DNA from 3 places in the uncultured Intestinibacter sp. genome. Region 2 is predicted to be linked to each of the others. Evidence: riboswitches for the same ligand, from Rfam matches in the RefSeq annotation. Region 2 holds a riboswitch; each other region holds the start of a gene.
The links. A riboswitch is a leader RNA that binds a small molecule or an ion and turns the genes downstream of it on or off. The one in region 2 is predicted to bind FMN.
Positions count from the first base shown of each region.

Region 1: another riboswitch for FMN. It lies ahead of RDX53_RS03425 (FGGY-family carbohydrate kinase); the one in region 2 lies ahead of RDX53_RS02830 (ECF transporter S component).
Region 3: another riboswitch for FMN. It lies ahead of ribD (bifunctional diaminohydroxyphosphoribosylaminopyrimidine deaminase/5-amino-6-(5-phosphoribosylamino)uracil reductase RibD); the one in region 2 lies ahead of RDX53_RS02830 (ECF transporter S component).

Region 1 covers NZ_CABQXJ010000010.1:39,496-47,483, forward strand. The annotation lists gene RDX53_RS03425 (FGGY-family carbohydrate kinase) at 1-1,451, opposite strand, end outside; FMN riboswitch at 1,537-1,654, opposite strand; gene RDX53_RS03430 (flavodoxin) at 2,015-2,446, opposite strand; gene RDX53_RS03435 (CDP-alcohol phosphatidyltransferase family protein) at 2,661-3,020, shown strand; gene RDX53_RS03440 (ROK family protein) at 3,060-4,001, opposite strand; gene RDX53_RS03445 (molybdopterin-dependent oxidoreductase) at 4,065-6,083, opposite strand; gene RDX53_RS03450 (sodium:proton antiporter) at 6,181-7,988, opposite strand, start outside.
Region 2 covers NZ_CABQXJ010000008.1:34,418-42,405, reverse strand. The annotation lists gene RDX53_RS02855 (RidA family protein) at 1-314, opposite strand, end outside; gene tsaD (tRNA (adenosine(37)-N6)-threonylcarbamoyltransferase complex transferase subunit TsaD) at 402-1,418, opposite strand; gene rimI (ribosomal protein S18-alanine N-acetyltransferase) at 1,513-2,004, opposite strand; gene tsaB (tRNA (adenosine(37)-N6)-threonylcarbamoyltransferase complex dimerization subunit type 1 TsaB) at 2,133-2,849, opposite strand; gene tsaE (tRNA (adenosine(37)-N6)-threonylcarbamoyltransferase complex ATPase subunit type 1 TsaE) at 2,849-3,301, opposite strand; gene RDX53_RS02830 (ECF transporter S component) at 3,591-4,205, opposite strand; FMN riboswitch at 4,318-4,435, opposite strand; gene RDX53_RS02825 (amidohydrolase) at 4,824-6,089, opposite strand; gene RDX53_RS02820 (Tex family protein) at 6,283-7,988, opposite strand, start outside.
Region 3 covers NZ_CABQXJ010000041.1:13,534-21,521, reverse strand. The annotation lists gene RDX53_RS08635 (bifunctional 3,4-dihydroxy-2-butanone-4-phosphate synthase/GTP cyclohydrolase II) at 1-143, opposite strand, end outside; gene RDX53_RS08630 (riboflavin synthase) at 162-818, opposite strand; gene ribD (bifunctional diaminohydroxyphosphoribosylaminopyrimidine deaminase/5-amino-6-(5-phosphoribosylamino)uracil reductase RibD) at 843-1,955, opposite strand; FMN riboswitch at 2,102-2,219, opposite strand; gene RDX53_RS08620 (hypothetical protein) at 2,308-2,643, opposite strand; gene RDX53_RS08615 (PIN domain-containing protein) at 2,843-3,457, shown strand; gene RDX53_RS08610 (hypothetical protein) at 3,579-4,085, opposite strand; gene RDX53_RS08605 (replication-relaxation family protein) at 4,520-5,491, opposite strand; gene RDX53_RS08600 (TrkH family potassium uptake protein) at 5,754-7,229, opposite strand; gene trkA (Trk system potassium transporter TrkA) at 7,243-7,988, opposite strand, start outside.

The DNA.
Region 1 (7,988 bases), on a different contig from region 2:
TAAAATTTAGTATTTTCTTTATTTGGAGTATAAACTTTTTTAACTTTAACTACATCTAAAAGTGCTTTTTTCAAATCGTGTATGTCACCTACTGCATAAGCGGCAAGTATTGCATCCGAAAGTACTGCACCTTCGACATTTTCTAATGTTACTACTTCACTTCCTAGCATGTCGGCCTTAATTTGATTCCATAAAGAACTTTTGCTGCCTCCTTCTGTCACAACAATTCTATCTAAATTACACCCTGCATTTCTATACATGTCTGCAACATAAATATAATCATAACCTATCGCCTCAAGCACAGCACGCCACATAATTCCTTGGTCCGTATTTGTTGTCAAATTTAAAAACGCTCCACTTGCATTTTCTATTCCTACAGAACCACCTTGTAGATAAGGAAGAAATAATACACCTTCACATCCTGGCTTAACTTTTTCAGCCTTTTGTTGTAGTTCATCATAATAAGAAGATTCACCAACCTTATCACAAATATTATCTCTAAACCATCTAAGCGATAACCCGCCAGTTCTTATGTATCCCCAGTAAAAATAAGTATCTGGCAATGTTCCACTACAGAAAATTAGACCAGAGTCTTTTGTGCTCAATTTTTCATTTATTTGATCTGTTGTTACAGTAAACATTGAACAAGTCCCTGCTACATCAGATGCCATGTTTGGATTTATTATTCCGCAAGCGATATTAGATTGCATTGTATCACCTGCACCTGCTACGATAGGTATTCCAGATGGTAATCCCAATTTTTCTGCCATTTCATCACATAGATTCCCTACAATATCCCATGGCTTAACTATTTTAGGCAACATCCTCATAGGTATATCTAAAAGTTTCATTTGCTTTTCTGACCATTTTTTATTTATAACATCATAACCAAGCGCCCATCCCGAAATAGTCGCCCAATCTATAAATGCATCATCAGCTTTTAATCCTGCTAATTTTGCCAAAACATAAGGTCCATTATTCAAAAGTTTTGCACCATTTTCTCTGAACCCTTCTATATTTTTTAAAAACCAACGCGCAAATAATGGTGGATAAAACGAATCTACATACGCATTTCCACTTTCACTTGCCCATATATTTTCTACATTTTCATTTAACCATTTTGCATCTTCTTTTGTTCTAGAATCTAGATAATTTATGTATGGAGTTATAGGGTTTAAATTTTTATCTACACCTACAATCCCACAGATTACACCATCTCCACAAATAGCTCTTATGTCTTTGGGATCTATACCACTAGCTTCAATACAGTATTTTATACCTTCAATTACACCATCTAAATAATCATCGACATCCATTTCAAGCCACTCTGGTTTTGGACATTTTAAATTAGTTGCTATTTGTGTTTTTGCCATACAAACCATATCATCCCTATACAAAGCTGTCTTTGTACTTTGAGTTCCACAATCAAATCCAATATAATACTTCGTCATTTACTATGCCTCCAAATTTCTTATATCTTCGGATTAAAAAAGCTCGAAGAAAATATCTCCGAGCTACATATTACCTAAATTCTAAAACATTCTTCTCTCATCCAGACTTTACTGTCGGCTTTGGAATTTCACCAAATCAACTATAAAAATAGTTCGCGGGCTTTACCGCCGGTAGGGAATTTCACCCTGCCCCGAAGACATATATTTTTATTTATAATTTGATGGTAGTATTATTGTAAATATATGTCAATAAAAACATTTTAAAGAGGAAAAGGGAGGTTTAAAAAATAGTTGCCTATTTTTTATCCTCCCTCGATATGGCTTAAATCTCTCTAAAGTTTTATTTTTTGAACACTTTTATTTACTTTTTTATTTTTTAACTTTTATTTTTAATTTTTATTTTTAACTTTTTAAATTTTATTTTTCGGTTTTAAAACAATATAAACTATATTTACATATTAAACATATATTAGTAGTATTTATAAAATACTATATGTATTAAAAATATTTCTATTCTTACATCTACTCTCTTTTTTGAATATATTTAGGGTTTTATATTTTTATTATGCTTGTGCTATTTTTTTACCATAAGCTTTACACTCGTCACAAGCGTCTCCTTCTGGTGTTTCATTAACTGTTAATCCTTCTTCTGACATTAAAACTGCACCAGCCGCTTTAGCATCAGCTTCCCAATCTCTCATCCAGTCACATTCTCCCCATCCATAAGATCCGAATAATGCTACTTTTTTACCATTTAATTTTGGTTTTATTGATGAATACATTGGTTCAAATTCTGAATCCTCTAATTCTTCATCTCCCATTGATGGGCAACCTAATACTATTTTTTCATAATTATCTACATCATCTATTCCAAAGCAATCACTTGTAGCTACTTCAACTTCAGCGCCTGCTTCTTTTATACCATCAGCTATTAAATTAGCCATTGCTTCTGTGTTTCCTGTTCCACTCCAATATACTACTGCTATTTTACTCATTTTAAATTTCCACCTTCCTTTGATTATTAATCTTTATTGTGAATTATTTATATTTGATATTAATTATCATTATCTTGATTTAAATTATAGTAAGTCTGTCTTAATCTGTCAATCACTTTTTCCTAATTTATTTTTATTTTTTATAATAAATGAATAAAACGGTTGGTATTGCTATACTTATAGATATAATTTAATTTTAGAAAGATGTGATTTCATGAAATTTATCCCTAATATTCTCTCATCATTTAGAATATTTTTTTCCCTATTTTTAATTTATTTAAATCCTAAAAAATTATTATTTATATTTATTTATATAATTTGCGGAATTTTAGATGTATTAGATGGGTTTATCGCCCGAAAATTTAATGCAACAAGTAAACTTGGGGCAAAATTGGATAGTATACCTGATATGATTATGATTTTTGTTATTTTATTTAGATTCGTACCTACTATGGGTTTAAATTTATTTATGATTTTCATAGTTGCTACTCTAACTGCAATTGAAGAAATTTTAATAGATTTAACTATGGATTCTTTGGATTTAGATAGAAAATTTTATTTTAATATAAAGTAAGTCCGAGAAATTATAAAATAACTCGGACTTATTTTTATTTTATTGCCCTAATATTGCAGCTCCAATTATTCCAGCATCATTGCCTAAAGTAGCTATTACAATATCTGCAAACTCCTCTTCTTTATAAACAAGATGCCCCCTTACCATCTCTTTTAATCCATCTAAGATAATATCTTCTGATTTAGATACGCCTCCACCTATTGCGATTATTCCTGGATCTAGAGTATTTACTATATTTGCTATTCCTTTAGCTAGATAGCTTTTGAATCTATTTATAACTAATATTGCTACTTCGTCATTTTGTGCATATGCATCAAAAATCATCTTTGCATTTATATTAGATAAATTATTTTCACACATAGCTAGTATTGAACTTTTATATCCTTCTTCCAGAAGTTTTTGAGCATATTTTATAATTGCTGTAGCTGAGCAGTAACTTTCAAAGCAACCTTCATTTCCACAGTTGCATTTATACCATCCATCTCCAATAATCATATGCCCTATTTCAGAACCAACACCATGAACACCACTAAACGGTCTTCCATTTATAATAATTGCTCCACCTACTCCAGTTCCCAACGTAAGAACAACTGATGTGTCTGTATCTTTTGTACTTCCAAACTTACTTTCTGCTAGACCTGCAACAGTAGCATCATTGTCAGCAAAAACATCAAATTGTGGAAAACTTTCTTTTAATTGTTGTATAAAGTCGACTTTTTTCCAATTTAAATTTACACAATTCGCCTTACCATGTCTGTCTATATAACCAGGTATTCCAAATCCTATAGATTTAATTTGCCCATGTTCTATATGATTTTCGTTTATTATATTTTCAATTGCAAATTTAATGTCTGCAATAATTTTATTAAATCCACCTTTTACATCTGTCTCACATGTACTTCTATAAAGAATATCGCCTAGTTCGTTTACTACTCCTATTTTTATTCCTGTTCCTCCAACATCTACGCCTATACTATACATAATATTTCCCCTTCTAGTTAATTTTTTATTTTGTTATTCTCTCTAATTATTTTAATGCATTTTTTATTGATATACTAGTTTTTCTGACTTTTTTATTTCTACAGTGTTTGAATTTAATGTTGTAGCTTCTCCAATATCTGATAATCTATCATCATGAAGTGCATTTACTAATTTGCCATTTATCGCAAAATCCATATTATACACACCTTCTGCTATGACAGTATTTATCGCTACTGTATCAGTTATTTCTGCAATGAATCCAACTTCACCTAGATTATTGAAACAAATTATTTCATCCCCATCTTGTATATTTCTCTCTAGTGCATTTTTAGAATTTATCTTAACTTTTATTTTTCCCCTTTGTTTTATCACTTTATCTTTTTCTAAAAATATAGAGTTTAATGTTTCACAGCTTGGAACAGCGACTAAATTTAGTGGATATTCCTGTCCTATATTTTCTATATATCGTGGAATTCTTTCTTCCATTTCGTCATTTATAATTTTTATTTTGCTTGATTTATTTTTTATATCTAAACGGTTTTCAAATGGAGTTGAAACTGCTCCTCCGCTTCTTAAAATATCTTTTTGAGTCTTATCTAAGTCGTCTACTTTTTCTAATGATTTTTGAATTAATTCATCAAAAATTTCTCTTTCTGTTTTATAAAAATAATCGTCTTTATAACCCATGTATTTTGCAAGTAAACTGAAAGTTTCCCAGTTACTTTTGCACTGAGACGGCGGTTGTATAATCTTCTTTGCAGTTGCTACAGTACAATATCCATAAGAAGTATATACATCATCTTGTTCAACAGAAAAAGTAGCTGGTAATATTATATCTGCATATTTTGCTGTATCAGTTATAAACCTTTCATGTACTACTGTAAATAAATCATCTCTCATAAGTCCTCTAATCATTTTATTTTGATTACTGATAGATCCTACTGGATTTGATGCATATACAAATACACTTTTTATTGGATTTTTTTCGTCTACTAAGGCTGATGAAACTTGATTTAGATTTACCATCCTCGCATTATTTTCTCTAAAATCTGGGCGAGCAACTATATCTGTATCTATATATGATGAAGATGTCGGTGATGTCCCACATATACCTCCACCAGGATATTTTATAGCTCCTGTAAAGATTGATAATATTGTTATAAGTCTAACTGTCATTCCCCCATTTGTATATCTAGAGTTTCCACTTCCAAGAATAATGGCTGGTGATTTTGCACTTGCATATTCTCTTGCTAAATTTATAATTATATCCTTTGGAATACCAGTTATACCCTCTGCCCACTCTGGTGTATATTGTTTTAATGTTTCTTTAAATTCTTCGTATCCTTCTGCTTTTTCCAATAAAAATTGTTCATCTTGTAGATTTTCCTTAACCATGACGTTCATCATAGAAAGTGCCAATGCCCCATCTGTCCCCGGTTTTATTAATATGACTTGGTCGCAGTAGCCTTGCATTGGTTTTGAATAAGTTTCTATAAGAACGACCTTTTTGCCTAATTTTCTCGCATTAATAATGTCTGGCAATGCTTGAATACGCGTTGCCTTCATGTTGCTTCCCCAAACTATATAGTAGTCACTATCTTTTAATTCTCTTGGATCTAATGCACCAGTATTACCCATAACAGAGTTATATCCCGCCACTTTTGCTGATGAACATAATGTTTTTATCAGAGAACATGCACCCATTTTATTAAATAATGCATCTCCACAATTTCTATGAATTACACTCATAACTCCAGAATAATAAACTGGTAAAATTGCACTTGGTCCATCTTTATCTATGATTTCTTTCCACTTGTTAGTTATTTCTGTTAATGCTTCTTCCCATGTTATTTCTTTAAACTCGCCTTGTCCCTTTTTTCCGGTTCTTTTTAACGGCGTTAGGATTCTATCATTTGAATGAATAGATTCTTCATAATTTCTCATCTTTCTACAAATTACACCTTGTGTCGCTGGATGATTTTTATCTCCCTTAACATTTATTATCTTTTTGCCATCTGTTTCTACAATTAAGCCACACGACGTTGGACAGTCATATGGACATATTGTCTTTTTAATCTGCATTGTAAATATTCCCCCTATATTATGTCTGTATATTATTGTGTTTTAATTAAAAAATTTAATTTTTATACATTCTAACATATTTCCAATTATTTATAATCTATTTATTTATATAAATCATTTCATCATAAGAAACTTGTTCTCTCAATTCACTTGCAACTTTTGCAGAAATCATATTTCCTTCTAGATAATCTTGAATAAGCGTAAGTTCTATCGAAAATGCTTTTGAGTAGTAAGTTCTTATTTCTTTATAATCGCCTTTAAAATCGTAGTTATGGTTGTCTTTTCCCATTTTTCTTTCATAGTACTCTATCATAAACGACATATCATAATATTCTTCGTTGTTTATATTTTTATTTAAATATTGTAATATTCTCTCACAGACAGTTTCTTTAATAAAATCAAATTGTTTCATAAACTCATTAAAGTACTCTGTAGAGTTATAGTTACTTTTTTTGTATAATCTTTTTAATTTCTTTTTAATAAGCCATATCTTAATCTCTGCAATAAATGAGCTCAATCTTTTCCTGTTGTATTTACTATATAATTTATAAAATTCGCCGACTTCTTTTGATACTTTTCCTTCTCGCACTATCTCATCGACAATATTAATCTCCATTTCTGTAGTGAAATTAAATATTTCTTGTATTTTATTTTTTTCTGGTCTAGGTGAGCTTTCTTCTTTTAGTATGCTCATTTGCCCTCTCAATGTTCTAAGTACAACTCCAAGGCTTTTGTAATTGGTGTCATTCATAAGCAATTCTAATTGTGAAATTGTATAAGTTATTATATTAAGTCGCGCACTTTCAAAATCATATTTACTTTTATCTTCTTCTTTTTTATTTAAAACTAAAGGGAAAAATATTGCTGGCACAATTAAACTTATTAGAATTACTATTGTTGCTATAAATATTAAATCGTTTTTTGATAAAACATCTTCTGGAATTTTGTCAGGTATTGATAATGCTGTCGCCAAAGTTATTGTCCCATGAACTCCACTAAGAGCAAAAATACTTCTGTATAAGTGTTTACTTATGTTTTCTTTTTCCAACTTAAATGTTTTAGGATTAATCATAATCCATACATATCTAAGACCTATTACGATAAAATAAAGTAATATTGCTATTAAGATTAACTCCCAAAACATAGATTTATTTTCTTTCATTATCCCTTTGATGATTGATGGGATTGATATTCCTAGGATTATACTTACTAATCCCTCTAAAACATATTCAACCACATCCCATGTAATATTTGATATAACTTGTAACTTGGTAGATTTGAGATTTAATAAATGTTGTTCTACTATATGTACCATTCCAGCTACAATTACTGCTAATATCCCAGAAACATGAGCATAATCTTCTGCAATAATATATACAATAAACGGTGTTATCAACTGTATGATAACCATCATTGGTGGATTTTCAAAATCTTTTCTAGTTATATAAATTCTAAGTTGAACTATAATAACTCCTAACACAAAACCGACTACTATTCCTCCAATTATTATAAATAAAAATTCTGATACATACTCACTAAGCGAAAACTTTCCTGTTAGGCTAGCTGCAAGTACAAAATCAAACATTACTATTGCGATAGAATCATTAAACAACGACTCTCCTTCCAATATTGCTAGTATACCTTTTGGAAATTTAAATCTAGAACTTATTGATTTTACAAAGTTTACGTTTGTTGGGATAGTCATAGCTGCTAGTATAAATATAATTGTCAGTGGAATTGAGTGAATTATAATCTTCATAAATACTCCAGTAACTAAAATCGTTATAATCACTAGTGTAAATGATAAAGAAAATATTTCATTTTTATGTTTTTTTAGCTCATCCTTAGATACATGTTGCGCCTCACTGAATATAAGCGGTTTTATGACGATTATCATAAACAGTT
Region 2 (7,988 bases):
ACTAATAAGTTTTCTCTAGCCATGTTAGCTTCTACACAAGCTCTTGCTGGCTCATTTCCGTTTTCTACCCAAGCATCCCAAACTGAGTTCATATCAGCGAATAATGCCATATCTTTTACGTATATAGTTGCTGATAATATGTGGTTTTTGTCAGAACCATATTGGTTTAATATTGTTTCAGCTTTAGCTAAAACTGCTGCAGTTTGTTCTTTCATATCACCTTCGTCGTTAGTTAATCCACTTAAGTAAAGAGTGTTGTTATGTTCAACTACTTTACTCATTCTTCCTGTTCCTTCAAATCTTTTGATTTCCATGATGTCTTCTCCTATTTTGTCATAATTTGTTTATATAATTCTAAAAATTGTTAGTTATTTATCGAACAAAATCTAGATTATATTTTATTAGTTAATGTCTATTTTTAAGTTTGGCACTGCGTTTAATGACATATCATCAATTTTTCCATTTATAAAATTATGATATCCTGCACAACCTATCATAGCTGCGTTGTCTGTGCATAAATCTAATCCTGGGAATTTTATTTCTATGCCTTTTTCGTTTGCCATTTGTGTTATCTTTTCTCTTAGTGCTGAGTTTGCAGCAACACCACCAGATAAGGCGATTATTTTGTATCCTTTTTCTTCGGCTGCATTAACAGCTTTTGTAGATAATACTTCTACTACTGCCTCTTGGAAAGATGCAGCAACATCTTCTACTACTATCTCTTGTTTTTTCATTTTTTGAGCATTTAAATAATTTAATACTGCTGATTTTAATCCACTAAAACTAAAATCATATGAATCATCTAAGTATGCTCTTGGGAATTCTATTGCATGTTTGTTTCCTTGTTTTGCAAGCTTGTCTATTATTGGTCCACCTGGATATCCAAGCCCCATAGCTCTAGATATTTTATCAAATGCCTCACCAGATGCATCATCTCTAGTTCTTCCTAGGATTTCATAATTTTGATAATCTTTAACCTCAACTAAGTGAGTATGCCCTCCTGAAACTACTAAAGTTATAAATGGAGGTTTTAAACCTTTGTGTTGTATATAGTTTGCATTTATGTGACCTTGCATGTGGTTTACTCCAACTAGTGGAACACCAAGCGTAAACGCAAGTGCCTTAGCATAAGATAATCCTACTAAAAGAGCTCCAACTAATCCTGGTCCATAAGTTACTGCTATGTGGTCGATATCTTCTGCTTTTATTCCTGCTGTGTCTAGTGCCTCTTGATAAACTGCATCTATATTTTCAATGTGTTTTCTTGATGCAACTTCTGGAACTACACCACCGAACTTTTTATGTAATTCAATTTGTGTTGAAACTATATTTGCAAGTACTTCTCTTCCGTTTTTTAATACTGCAACTGCAGTCTCATCACAACTACTTTCTATCGATAAAGTTATTATATCCTTCATTGTTTCACCGCCTCATATTCTAGCTATTTATAATTTTGTATATTTGCGTTTATTAATTTTTTTATTTATATCATTCATTATGCAAATGTCATATTTATAATTCTGATAGCTGATTCCACATTATTATTGCGTCTTCTCTATCGCTATAATATTCTTTTCTGACTCCTGCCATTTTGAATCCATACTTTCTGTATAGATTTTGTGCAACTGTGTTTGAACTTCTAACTTCTAAAGTCATTGAAACTAATCCATGCTCTTTACAAAGTTTCACCATTTCAGCCACTAATCTATCACCTATTTTTTGTCCTCTATAATCGCTGTGTACTGCTACGTTTGTTATGTGACCTTCATCAACAACAAACCAAACGCCCACATACCCAACAATTACAGAATCCAACTCAGCCACAAGATATCTAGCTAAGTTGTTTTTTAGTTCATCCATTAGAGATTTTTTTGACCATGGATCATCAAAACAATTTACCTCTACTCTATGAACTCCATCTATATCGTCTTTTCTCATTGGTCTAATTATTAAGTTATTCATATTTAATTCTGTGCCCAGCCCCAAAATTGGGTTTAAATCCATATGTAAATCTTGATTTATATTATTTAGATTTTCTCGATTCTTTTCCATTTTGAAACCTCACTTTTCTCCAATATTATTAATTATTTTTGTAGACTAAATAGTATTTATATTTATATAGCCTTTATTAATTATTTTTGTTCTTGAAGTTTTCTTTGTTTTTCTTCATATTGTTCTTCTGCTTGTGATTTTCTGATATATAGCGGATTTACTGTATAACAATCGAATATATCTTTTCCTTCATCAAATTTAACTTTCGCCACAGAACATAAACTTCCTGCTTTTGTCACGTTATTTGATGCTGCTGGAATTTCTATATTAGATATTTCTCTTATTTTGTCTTCGTATTTATAAACAGCTTCTCCAACTAATATCCATTGTTCACCGCTTTGTGCTAATTCTTCAAGAAGTTCGTCTATTTGTTGAATTCCGATTTCTTTTATTTCTACTAATTTTGTACCTTCATATTGGTATCTTCCTGTATAAACTTGATTTCTTTGTGCATCTAATATTGAGCATATTTTTTTATCACAAAGGTTCATATTTGCTGCTAAAGCCTCTAGTGAATTAACTCCTATCACGGGTATATCGTTAACATGAGCTATTGCCTTTGCTGTTGCCATACCAATTCTAAGCCCTGTGAAAGAACCTGGACCTTCACAAACTGCAATCGCATCAATCTCACGCACATTTAAATCACTTAAACCTAGCATATTTTCTATCATTGGCATAAGTTTTTGTGAATGAGTTTTTTTAGTGTTAATTGTATATTCACAAATTAATTTATTGTCTTCTATAACAGCTACACTTGCCGCCATAGATGATGTATCTATCCCTAAAATCTTCATTATTTAGTCAACTCCTCAACTATTTTTTCATATTCTTCGCCATAAGGAATAAGCGTCATCTCTCTTCCCATGTCTTTGTAGTTTAATTCTATTTTTAAGTATTCATCTGGTAGTATGTCCTCGATTATATTTGCCCATTCGATTATACATACACCGTCACCATTTATGTATTCTTCAAATCCTATATCGTACATTTCCTCGCTACATCCAATTCTGTATACGTCGAAATGATATAGTGGCATTTTTCCTTCGTATTGGTTCACTATTGTGAAAGTTGGACTTGTGATATAGTCATCTACTTCTAGTGCCTCTGCCAAACTTTGAGTCATTGTTGTTTTTCCTGCACCTAAATCACCGATTAAACAAACTATGCTCCCTGGCTTTAAAAGTTTACCTAACTTAAAACCAATCTCCCTAGTTTCTTGATCGTTATTTAAGTATATATTCTTTATCATCTGTGTGTTTTTCATATTTTCATCTCCGTATCTAATCTACTATTTAAACTATAAGGTGAAATTAATGTTATTTATTACACTCTACAGTTTAAATATAAACCAAATATTATTATATTATACTTTTTAGTAGTTTTATAGGCTTATACGTTATTTTTTCAATGTATAAGACTATATTTATTATAACCTAAAAAAAGTATGAGATATGTCGCTAGCCTTATACTTTTCATTAACTCGATGGAAACTAAAAAACCTGCCCTAACAAAAGGACAGGTTTATTTTTATAAATCTATTTAACTCTTAATATTCTTTCCATCTTTTTATATAATGGTAAAATTACCACTGTCATGATTGCACCTTTTAATATATTAAACGGTATTACTAACCAAATCATAAAAGTGAATAAATCTGTAACTCTGTGGTTTAATACTGTACCCATGCTTATTATTACATCCATTGGCATTACTAATCCGTATAATGGGAATACTATGTAATAATCTACTACTGCACCGACTATCGCCATAAGTATTGTTCCTAAAACACCACCGATTAATACATTTTTATAAGTTTTAGCTTTTCTACATATAAAGCATACCATTAATACATATGGTCCTGCGATTAATATGTTTGCTATTTCACCAACGCCTCCAGTTGTACTTCCTGAAACTGCTTGTAATAAGTTTTTGATTACGACTACTATAAAACCTGCAACAGGTCCCATTGATAATCCACCGAATACTGCTACTATATCTGATAAATCAAGTTTTAAAAATGATGGGAATATTGGTAATGGCACTTCTAAAAATCTTAAAAAATAAGATATAGCTGCCAAAATTCCTATCTGAGCTATCACTCTAGTAGACATTGTTCTTTTTGATTTATGAGTATTTACACTTTGTTGCATAATACATAACCTCCAATAAAATAAATTATTATAGGTCAAATAAAAAAACTCGAGAGAATCTTCTTCTTCGAGTTTTATGAGCAATCATAATAAATAAATCTTTTAAATTTATAACTCTCTTCTCTCATCCAGACTCTACTGTCGGCTTTGGAATTTCACCAAATCAACTAATTAAATAGCTCGCGGGCTTTACCGCCGGTAGGGAATCTCACCCTGCCCCGAAGAATTTTTCTAGTTATTTTATTTTCCTATTCAATTATTATAATAATCAATGTAATAATTTCTGTCAACAAAATTAATATTTTCACATGCTACATTTATACATTATTCTTATTAATTCCATATTTTTTTATATATTGAATATTATTTTTAGCATATATTAGATATAAATTTTTATTTTTTTGTTTACACAATATTATTTTTTGAATTTAAATTATAATTATTTATTTTAATTATAACTTAATGTTATTGTTTCCTTAATATTATTTTTTCACTAATTACATTATTATATTATCTTTTTACTAATTACATTATTCTTATTAATTATTTTTAATGTTTTATTAGTTACTTTCTAATTACTTTTTTATTACTTTTTAATGCTTAGATTTTACATTTAATTTATCTTTTATAAACGACTTTTCCATCTATTATTGTGTATAAAACATTACTTTGGATTTCTAGTGGGTTTCCGTCCCAAATTACTATATCGGCATCTTTTCCAACTTCTATAGAACCAACTCTGTCTTCTATTCCTAAAACTTTTGCTGGATTTATAGTTATCGCCTCTAATGCTTTTTCTTGTTTCATACCGTATTTAACAGCTAATCCCGCACATATAGGTAGATATTGCAGTGGGATTACTGGATGGTCTGTCATTATGCAGATATCCTTCCCTGCATTTGATAAAATCCCAGCAGTTTCAAAAGTTAAGTTTCTAAGCTCAATTTTTGATCTTTCTGATAAAGATGGACCTACTATAAGTGGATAATCTTCTTCTAATAATTCTTCCACTATCATGTGCCCCTCTGTGCAGTGATCTAGTGTAAGTTTTAAATCGAATTCTTGAGCAATTCTTATCGCTGTGAACATATCGTCAGCTCTGTGTGCATGTGCTTTTAAAGGTATTTCCTTTTTTAACACAGGTATAAGCGATTCTAATTTTATATCAAATTCTGGCTTATCTATATCTTCATCTTCTTCTGCCGATTTTAAGTCAAATAAATATTCTTCTGCCTTTCTTAAATTCTCTCTAAGTAATGCAGCAATCGCCATTCTTGTCTGTGGTGTATTATCATTTGAACCGTAGCATGATTTTGGATTTTCACCAAATGCAACTTTTGATGCAACTGGATTTTTGATTATCATTTTGTCTATTCTTCTACCAAAAGTTTTGATTGCAGCTGCTTGTCCACCCATAACATTTGCACTTCCAGGAGTTGTGCAAACTGCTGTTATTCCACCTTCATACGCCTCTTTAAATGTTCTATCCATTGGATTTATTCCGTCGATTACATTTAAGTGTGGTGTTATAGGGTCAGTTTCTTCGTTTCCATCAGCACCTTCTACTCCCATTCCGTCTTCCCAAAGACCTAAATGAGTGTGTGCATCGATAAACCCTGGATAGATGAATTGCCCTTGTGCATCTATTATTTCTAATGTATCCGTATTTGGGTCAAAATCAAACTCACCATTAGCTCTCAGTTCCTTGTTAAGCTCTTCGTAGTCATCTTCTCTTCCTATAACTTCACCATCAAGTACAAACTCTGTGCTTAATGAATTTAGTTTTTCCCCCATTGCTACTATTTTTTTATCTTTTATTAATATTCCTATTTTCTGTATTCCTTTAGTAATTGTATTTACTGTTCCATTTTTTATAAGTAACACTATATGCCTCCAATTTTATTATATTTTTATAATCTATCTCAAGTTATTTGTTGTTTATTTTTTAAATATCGTGTTTCTAAGTTAACATATAAATGATTCTAAAACAAGATGTACAACATAAATAGTATAACAAAAATCCGCATCCGCATTTTAATATGCGAAAGCGGATTTTCTAATTACACAGATTTTATAATTACAGTTTCATAGATAATGAAACGCGTCCCTTATCTAAATCTATTCCTATAACTTTAACATCTACAACATCACCAACAGATACTACTTCCATTGGATCTTTTACAAATTTATTGCTCATTTGTGATTTGTGAACAAGTCCGTCGTTTTTAATTCCTATATCGACAAATGCACCAAAATCAACGACATTTCTGACAGTACCTTTAAGCACCATGCCTTCTTGTATATCTTCAATTTTTAATACATCTGTTCTTAATATAGGTTTCATACCTTCATCTCTAGGATCACGACCTGGTTTCTTAATTTCTAAAATTATATCTTTTAAAGTAGGCTCTCCTACTTCTAATTTTTTGCTTATTTCTTTTAGACCTATATTTTTAACTCTATCGTCTATATCATCAATATTTTTGCTTTCGATATCATCCATAGTATAGCCTAACATCTCTATCATCTTTTTACAAACATCATAACTTTCAGGATGGACACCAGTATTATCTAGTGGATTTTTACCATCAGCAATTCTCATAAATCCAGCACATTGAACAAATGCACTTGGTCCAAGTCTTTTAACTTTTTTAAGTTGGGCTCTTGATGTAAATGCTCCATTTTCTTCTCTATATGTAACTATATTTTTTGCCACTGTTTTGCTTATTCCAGAAACATGTTCAAGTAATGAATAAGATGCTGTATTTAAATCAACACCAACACTATTAACAGAGTCCTCAACAACTCCATCTAAAACTTCTGTAAGTCTCTTTTTATTTAGGTCGTGTTGATATTGTCCAACACCTATATTTTGTGGCTCTATTTTTACAAGTTCTGCAAGTGGGTCTTGAAGTCTTCTACCTATTGAAATTGCACCTCTTATAGATACATTGATGTCTGGATGTTCTTCTGCTGCCAATTCTGATGCAGAGTATATTGATGCTCCAGCCTCACTAACAATTACATATTGAGTATTTAAGTTTTCTTCTTTTATTAAATCAGCTATCATTTTTTCAGACTCTCTAGATGCAGTACCATTACCGATTGCTATTACATCTATGTCATATTTTTTGACTAAATCTACAACTGTCTTTTTAGCTGATTCCATTTTTGCCTGTGGTTTATGTGGATATACTATTGATTGATCAAGGAATTTACCATTTCTATCTACAACAGCTATTTTACATCCATTTACATAACCAGGGTCAAATCCCATAACTACCTTGCCTTTTAGCGGTGGTTGTAATAGTAGATTTTTTATATTTTCACCAAATACACTGATTGCTCTCTCTTGTGCATTTTCTGTTAAATAAGCTCTTATCTCTCTTTCTATAGAAGGGAAAATAAGTCTTTTGTATGAATCCTCGATAGCTGATAGAATTTCTGTCTTATTTTTTGAATTGTTTTTATTTATGTATTTATTTTCTATATAATTTAATACTTTGTCGTTATCTATTTCTAACTTAACTTTTAAGAAGTTTTCCTTTTCTCCTCTATTTATTGCAAGAACTCTATGTGATGCCATTGTTCTAACTGGCTCACTATAATCATAGTACATGTCATAAACTGATTTTTCGTCAGTTGTATTTTGAGTTACGACAATACCATGGTCTATAGCTAATTTTCTTATGTATTTTCTTATTTCTGCATCATCAGACACAACTTCAGCGATTATGTCTAAAGCTCCTTTAAGTGCATCTTCAACATTTTCTACACCTTTTT
Region 3 (7,988 bases), on a different contig from region 2:
AAGTTTATCGCTTCTGGTGTAACTTTATCAGCGGCCATAAGTAAATCGCCCTCATTTTCTCTGTCTTCATCATCTACAACAATTATCATTTTTCCTTGCTTTAAATCTTCTATCGCTTCTAATACTGTATTAAATCTTCTCATAAAATCACCCCTATATTATTAAAATCCATTTTTCATTAGAAAATCTAAATCTATATTACTTTTATTTTTTTCTTTTTCACCTTCATTAAAATTTATCATAAATCTCTTTACATACTTACCAATAATATCACTTTCTAAATTTACTAAGTCTCCTACCTTTTTTTCTAAAAGCGTTGTACTTTCTTTTGTGTGAGGTATTATTGATACTTTTAGGATTTTTTTATCTACAAAAGCTACCGTAAGACTTACGCCATCTATAGTTATTGAGCCTTTATAAACGACATAATCTAAAAAGCTTTCATCAGATTTTATACTAATCCAAACTGCATTTTCTTCTTTTTTAAAATCTATTATTGTTCCTGTTGTATCCACGTGACCTGTAACTATATGTCCTCCAAATCTCGATGATAAGCTCATAGCTCTTTCCAGATTTACTTTTGAATTTCTTGTTAATGTGCTTAAATTTGTCGCTCTTACAGTTTCCATCATCACATCTGCTACAAATTCATTTTGAAATACTTCACAAACTGTTAAGCATACTCCATTAACCGCTATAGAATCACCTAGATTTACATCTTCTAAAACTTTATTTGCACAAATTCTTATCTTCCCACTTTTACCACTCGCCGTAATATTTTTAACTATTCCGACTTCTTCGACAATTCCAGTAAACATAATACCTCCTCTCTGTAATCAAATTTATTTAATTACATCTGCCTCTATCAAAATATCATTATCTATCATTGTTGTATTTGTAATATGTAAGTTTATTGCATCACTCAAACTCTCAATTCCCATTCCAGATACAAAACTAGGTGCATCCTTTCCTCCTATTATCTTCGGAGCCATAAATATTTTAACTTTATCAACTAAATTTTTTCTAAATAAACTGTCATTTAAAGTCGCCCCACCTTCGACTAATACTGAATCTATTTTTAATTCACCCAATTTTTTTATTACAAAATTTAAATCTACTCCTGATTCATCTTTTGGTGAAATATATACATCTACATTGTTTTCTTTGAGTAAGTTTATCTTGCTTAAGTCGTTTTTGCATGTAAAAATTATTGTTTTTGCTTTTTTATCTTTTACTAAGTTTAAGTCCATAGGAATTTTTAAATTAGTATCGATTACTATTCTTATCGGATTTCTAGTTTTTTGATTTTCTATCCTAGTTGTCAAACTCGGGTTATCTTTTAAAACGGTATTTATACCTACCATAATAGCCATATATTTATTTCTAAATTCATGCGTCATTTGTCTAGATTTTTCGTTTGAAATCCACTTAGATTCCATATGTTTAGTCGCTATTTTTCCATCCATACTAACAGCAGTTTTTGAAATAACTAATGGTTTATTGTTTTTTATGTAGTGAAAAAATACCTCATTTAACTTTAGACCTTCTTCTTTTAAAATCCCTGTTGTAACTTCAATTCCAGATTCTCGTAATTTTTTTATTCCGCCTCCTGCTACTAGTGGATTGGGATCTGTATTACAAATTACAACTCTTTTAACCTTATGCCTTATTAAATTATCTGCACATGGAGGTGTTTTGCCAAAATGTGAACAAGGTTCTAATGTAACATACACTGTAGAATCTTTTATATCTTCCTTAGCACTATTTATTGCATTTACTTCCGCATGTGCTTGACCATATTCCATATGATATCCTTGTCCAATTATTTTATTATTTTTAACTATAATGCATCCTACTAATGGATTTGGATTTACTGCACCAATTCCCAATTTCGCAAGCTCTAAAGCCTTTTTCATATAGTAATTATCTTCTTGAGATTTTGAGTCAAATTTCATAAGAATTCCTTCTTTCTCTATAATGAATTTACATCAGCATATTTTATAACCATTTTTTTACAATCAAAAAAGCCCTGATATAATCAGGGCTATACGTTCAATAATTAAAATGATACTAAAACTAACTTAAATTTGTTTTTATCATTTTTTATCTTCTCTCATCCAGACTTTACTGTCGGCTTTGGAATCTCACCAAATCAACTACAATCGTAGCTCGCGGGCTATACCGCCGGTCGGGAATTGCACCCTGCCCTGAAGAATATTTTAAATTCATCTTTATTAACTTATATCTGTAATGTAACACATTTTGAAATAATTTGCAATTTATTATCTATTTTTTTCAAAATTAATTTTATTTCTTTTTAATTAATTCTATTTCTTTTTCTAATTTAGCAATTCGCTTTTCTTGATTTTGTATTTTTTTATTTAAATTTGTTATTGTTTCTCTTTGTGAATCTAGTATGCCTATTATAGAGCTTAAATTTTTATCATTTGTTTTAGCAAATTTATCAAAAAATTCTTTAATACCCTCCTCATAAAACACATTTAGCCCTTCATTATAAGCCTTTATAATATAGTCTATTAGTTTATCATACTCACCATTATCTACTTCCTGTTTTAAGTCTCTCCCTAATTTTTCTTTTAATTTTTTATCAAAATCTATCGCCTTATCTTTATTTTCATTCATAATTCTATAAAATCAAAATTACTTTTAATTTTGACCCTTTGCCCCCTTCATCTTAATAAAAATTATTTCTTAATATTATTCTAAATTTAAGAAATAAATTTTTCTATAGATTTTAAAATATGGTATATAAAATTTTTTTTTGTAAATAATTCTAAATAGATGAGCTCATTATTTTAAAAATTAATAAGGGAGATTAAAAATGCAAAAGATTTTTTTAGTAGATACAGAGAACGTAAATATACGTTCACTAAAAGGAGCTAATTATTTAGATGAAAATGATTTAATAATACTTTTTACAACAGATAAGACTATTGTTCACAATTTTCATAACAATTTAATAAAAACTATAGAAACAAAAGCCACTATAAAAAATATACATATAGAATCTGGCGGCAAAAATTGTCTTGATTTTCAATTGGTAAGTTGTTTAGGACTATTAATCGGATCTAATACTAAAAAAAATATTGAGTATTATATAATAAGTAGAGATAAGGGCTACCTTCATTCAATAAACTTCTTATATGAACAAACCCAATGTTCTATACACTTAATATCTAATTTAAAATCATTATTTGATGAGAATTATGATGATACTTTGGCTATAATGCAAAATATGGACAACGAGATTACAGAAGCATTAAAGAATCTAGGATATACTAATAAAACCATAACAAAAGCATTAATTGCAATAGATTCATCAAAAACAGAAAAGGATTTAGAAGTTAACTTTTTTCTTCAATTTGGCTGGAATAACAAGATATATAATACTTGTAAACCAATAATATTCAAGTATGATATTCTTAATATCGCTTAAATTAACGTAAAAAGTATAATTATTGTATTTTCTCTTAAATAAAATATATTGTAATATATAAAAAGCACTGTCTTTTTTAGACTAGTGCTTTTTTAGTTTATGTATAAAACTTTTAATAAAGTTATTTCCCTTTTCCATCTTTCACTTGGAATTTCTTTTTATTTAAAAAAGCTAAGTCCTTTTTAAAGAAAATACCAGCGAATATTTTTGTTGATAAAAATATTATAAATCCTATAATAGCGTATATTTCTATCTGTTGTATATCTATGTTCTTTTTAAATATTGTATATAAAATAGAACCATATGGATCCACTTTAATATAGCATTCACATAATATTATTACTAAAAGACAAAACATTAAAACTACATCGCCTTTTCCATTAAACATTTTTATCATACCTTGAATAAAACTTAAGAAAAAGCATCCTATTGTAAGAACAAAAGTTACAAATGACATAGTTCCAAATTGGTCATTTATCCCCCCAACTGCCAAGAACAGCAGAGTTAAAATAGAAAAGAAAACTCCTAGCTTAAAAGGCATCTTTTTACTTGAAATTTTAGCAAGTTTTGTATTTAATAAAAATAATACTCCAAATAGTAAAATTCCACATATCAATGTTCTTTCCACAATCTCACCTCTCCAAATCAAATTATTTTAATATATACTAAAAATATACATAAATCTACAAAAAAATATAAAATTCTCATTAATACTTATATTATATAAGAATTTTTTACCTTTTTAAAGTTATTTGAAAAAAATGAGAAATTTATTTAATTAAAAATCTGTAAAAAAAAAGCCCTGATTAACGAGGGTACAGGGCTCAAATTGATAATGATAGATAAAAGAGTGTGAGGGAATCTATCATTATCTGGGTATTTAAGTAAATTATTAAGCTAGTCTTTCTATACTTAAATAATACAGTTCCAATATGAATTTAATGTAAATTTTACATGAACTATATTTGAATTTTTGTATTTATAACAATTTCCCCGATTTTTAGATAAAAAAATTCATTTTTTTACTTATTTCTACCTATTTCTACTTTTTTCTACTTTTTTCTACTTCTTTCTCCCTCTAAATAAAAACGATAAAATACCTTTTTTATGTGTGTCTTTACTTATAACAAAGAATGCATTTTCCAATTGATATAATAATATTCTATCAAAAGTAAATATTATATCTATATGTTCATAATTATTTTCTTCATATAGTTTCATTATTTCAAACATATGCTCATAAGACTCACCTTGTATTATAAGTGTTGGTTTTGTTTTAAATTCTACATTTAGATTTTGGTAGTTTTCTAAGACTACATCATATCTCGATAGTTTTTGATTTAGTTTCTCCTTCCAATCTGGAGTCTTTCTAACTACTTCAACTAAAAAAGTATGATCCTTAAATTTTAAAATTGACTGAGGTCTAACTATGCATCCTCTAATATTATCATTTACTATAACCTTAGATACTTCAAACTCTAAATCATCATTCATAACTTGAGTCAATAATTGATTAGATGCCAAGATAGATTTAATTTTAAATGTCTTTATTTCACTTACATATCCTTGAGAATACGTTTTTACATCTAACGCTCTTAATAGACCAGTCCCATGATATCCTAAATAATACGCTTTATACGAACTAATACTATTTTCAGACACAAACTCTATCTGTCTTACAAAGCTCTTTTCTTTTAGCCTTGTCAGCTTTCTAGCCACTGTTTTTGACTCTATTTGATAACCACTTTTTTTCAGATAATAAGTAATCTGTAATGATGTTGCAAATACTAGACGATTTATTGTAAATAAAATTGCCTTTTCAATTTCCCCAATATGTCCTTTCTCTAGTAAAAAGTCTGCCTCCACCTTTGTTGTATTTTTTTTAGGTTTATTTAATTTATGTGTATCCCCTACATATGATGCAAATGGTGATAATTTCTCATCACAAATAGGCACCATAGCCTTTCTTAAATCAACCCTTTTACAAGTTTCCCCTATAGGTGAAACAAGTTCAACATTATTTTCATTTTTCATACTAATTACTCCCCTCATAGATAACACGAAACAATAATTATGTTTCATAAAGTTTATACTACTTTAATTATAATATTTTTTGTCATATATATCATTTATTTATTGTATTATTTTTTTATTTTTTTTCATTTTATGTAAAACTTTGTATTAATTCTTACTTTTTTGCACATTTTATAAGAAATTTTTCATTATTTTTTATAATAAAAATGCTATTCTCTGTTTTATCATCTATAATTTAGAGAATAGCATTTTAAAATTTATATTATCTTTTTACAGTTTCTTTAATTGAGTTGCTTATAAAATCTTTTATACTATAGCAAAGCAATATCATTGGGAATAATTCTAAACGTCCCGCTAACATGTCAAAACTCAATACTATCTTAGAAAAATTAGATAGTGATGCAAAGTTTCCAACAGGCCCTATCAAATCACCAAATCCTGGTCCAACATTACCTAGACAAGTAAGTGGTGCAGTAAATGTCGTAACTATATCTAAGTTTTCAAATGATAATAATAATACTGATGCAAAGAATATCAATGCATATACAACAAAGTATGAGTAAGCAAAGTCAAGTACTTGCTTATCTACTGGTTTTCCTTCAACATTTATTGTACTTACACTTCTTGGGCTGACCATCTTTTTAACACTCGACTTTGCAGATTTTATAAGTATCATAATACGAGATATCTTCATACCTCCACCTGTAGAACCTGCACAAGCTCCAACTACCATCAGAAGTAATATTAAAATTTGTGATAACATAGGCCACATTCCAAAATCAGTAGTTGCAAAACCAGTAGTAGTTATTATAGATGCAACTTGGAATATGGAGTATCTAAATGATTGAGCTACACTTCCATACACACCTAATGTATTGATTGTAATTATTCCTGTAAATACTACTATTATTAATATATACCATCTAAGTTCTTCACTTTTAAATGCTTGTTTTATATTTTTTAATATTAATAGATAATATAAGTTGAAGTTTATACCAAATAACAGCATAAATACTGTTATTACCATATCGATATAATAACTATTGTAATAAGCTATACTCGTATTTTTTATAGCATATCCACCTGTCCCTGCTGTCGAAAATGCATGAACTATACTATCAAATAAAGGCATATGTCCTAATAATAAGAATATAACTTCTAATAATGTTAAAAATGCATATATACCGTATAGTATTCTAGCTGTCATCTGTACTTTAGAAACTAATTTACCGACTACTGGACCTGGTACCTCAGCTTTCATAAGGAACATATTTTGTCCTTCTGACTTTGGTAAAAATGCTAATACAAATACAAGTACTCCCATTCCACCTATCCAGTGTGTGAAACATCTCCAAAATAGCATACCTTTTGATAATCCTTCAATATTATTTAGTATACTCGAACCTGTTGTTGTAAATCCTGAAACAGTTTCAAAAAATGCATCAACATAATTTGGTATTTCACCACTTACATAAAAAGGTAATGCACCTATTAATGAAACAATAATCCAACTAAGTGCTACTATTATAAATCCTTCTTTAGCATATATATGTTTATTATCAGTTTTTAAATTGGCTAAAATATATCCAATTGCTAATGAGATCATACTAGTTATAACAAAATAAATTGCTGTATCATTTTCTTTATAAATAATAGATACTAAAAAAGGCAATAATAATATAATTGCTTCAAATATAAGTATATTCCCTAAAATCCTACAAATCATCTTTCTATTCATAAACTACAACCTCCTATGCCAATATGTCTTCAAGGCTAGTTAAGAAAGATTTTGTTGTTACTATTATTACGCTATCTCCGGCTTGAATAAAATCATCACCACTTGGCACAATAAGTTTATTTCCTCTCATTATACCTGCAACAAGTAGATTATCTTTTGTTTTTAAGTTTTTAAGCGGTACACCTAAGAAACTAACTCCTTCTTTTGCTATAAATTCTATAGCTTCGACCTTTTTGTCTACGATTTTGTAAAGTGTCTCTATTCCACAATCGCCTTTATTAGCCTTTGCTCTAACATATCTAACAATTTGATTGGCTGTTATATCTTTTGGAGAAATAACACTTTCTATACCGATTGATTCCAACATATTTATTATAGATAATCTATTTACCTTAGTAATTACTTTTGGCACGTTACATTTTGATGCATATAGAGATATTATTACATTCTCTTCATCTATACCAGTCATAGATACACATGCATCCATATGTTGAATTCCTTCTTCTAATAAAATATCTTGGTCTGTACCATCTGCATATACAACTTCTGCTTTCGGTAAAAGTGCACTTAATTTTTCACAGATTTTTTCATCATTATCTATGATTTTTACTTTTATACCTATCTCGGCTAATTGTTTAGCAAGGTAAAATGCTATTCTACTACCACCGATTATCATTGCAGATTTAATTTTTCTTTCATAAATATCAGCTGAAATCATAAATTTTTCTAAATCTTTATGAGATGCTGTTATGTGTATCT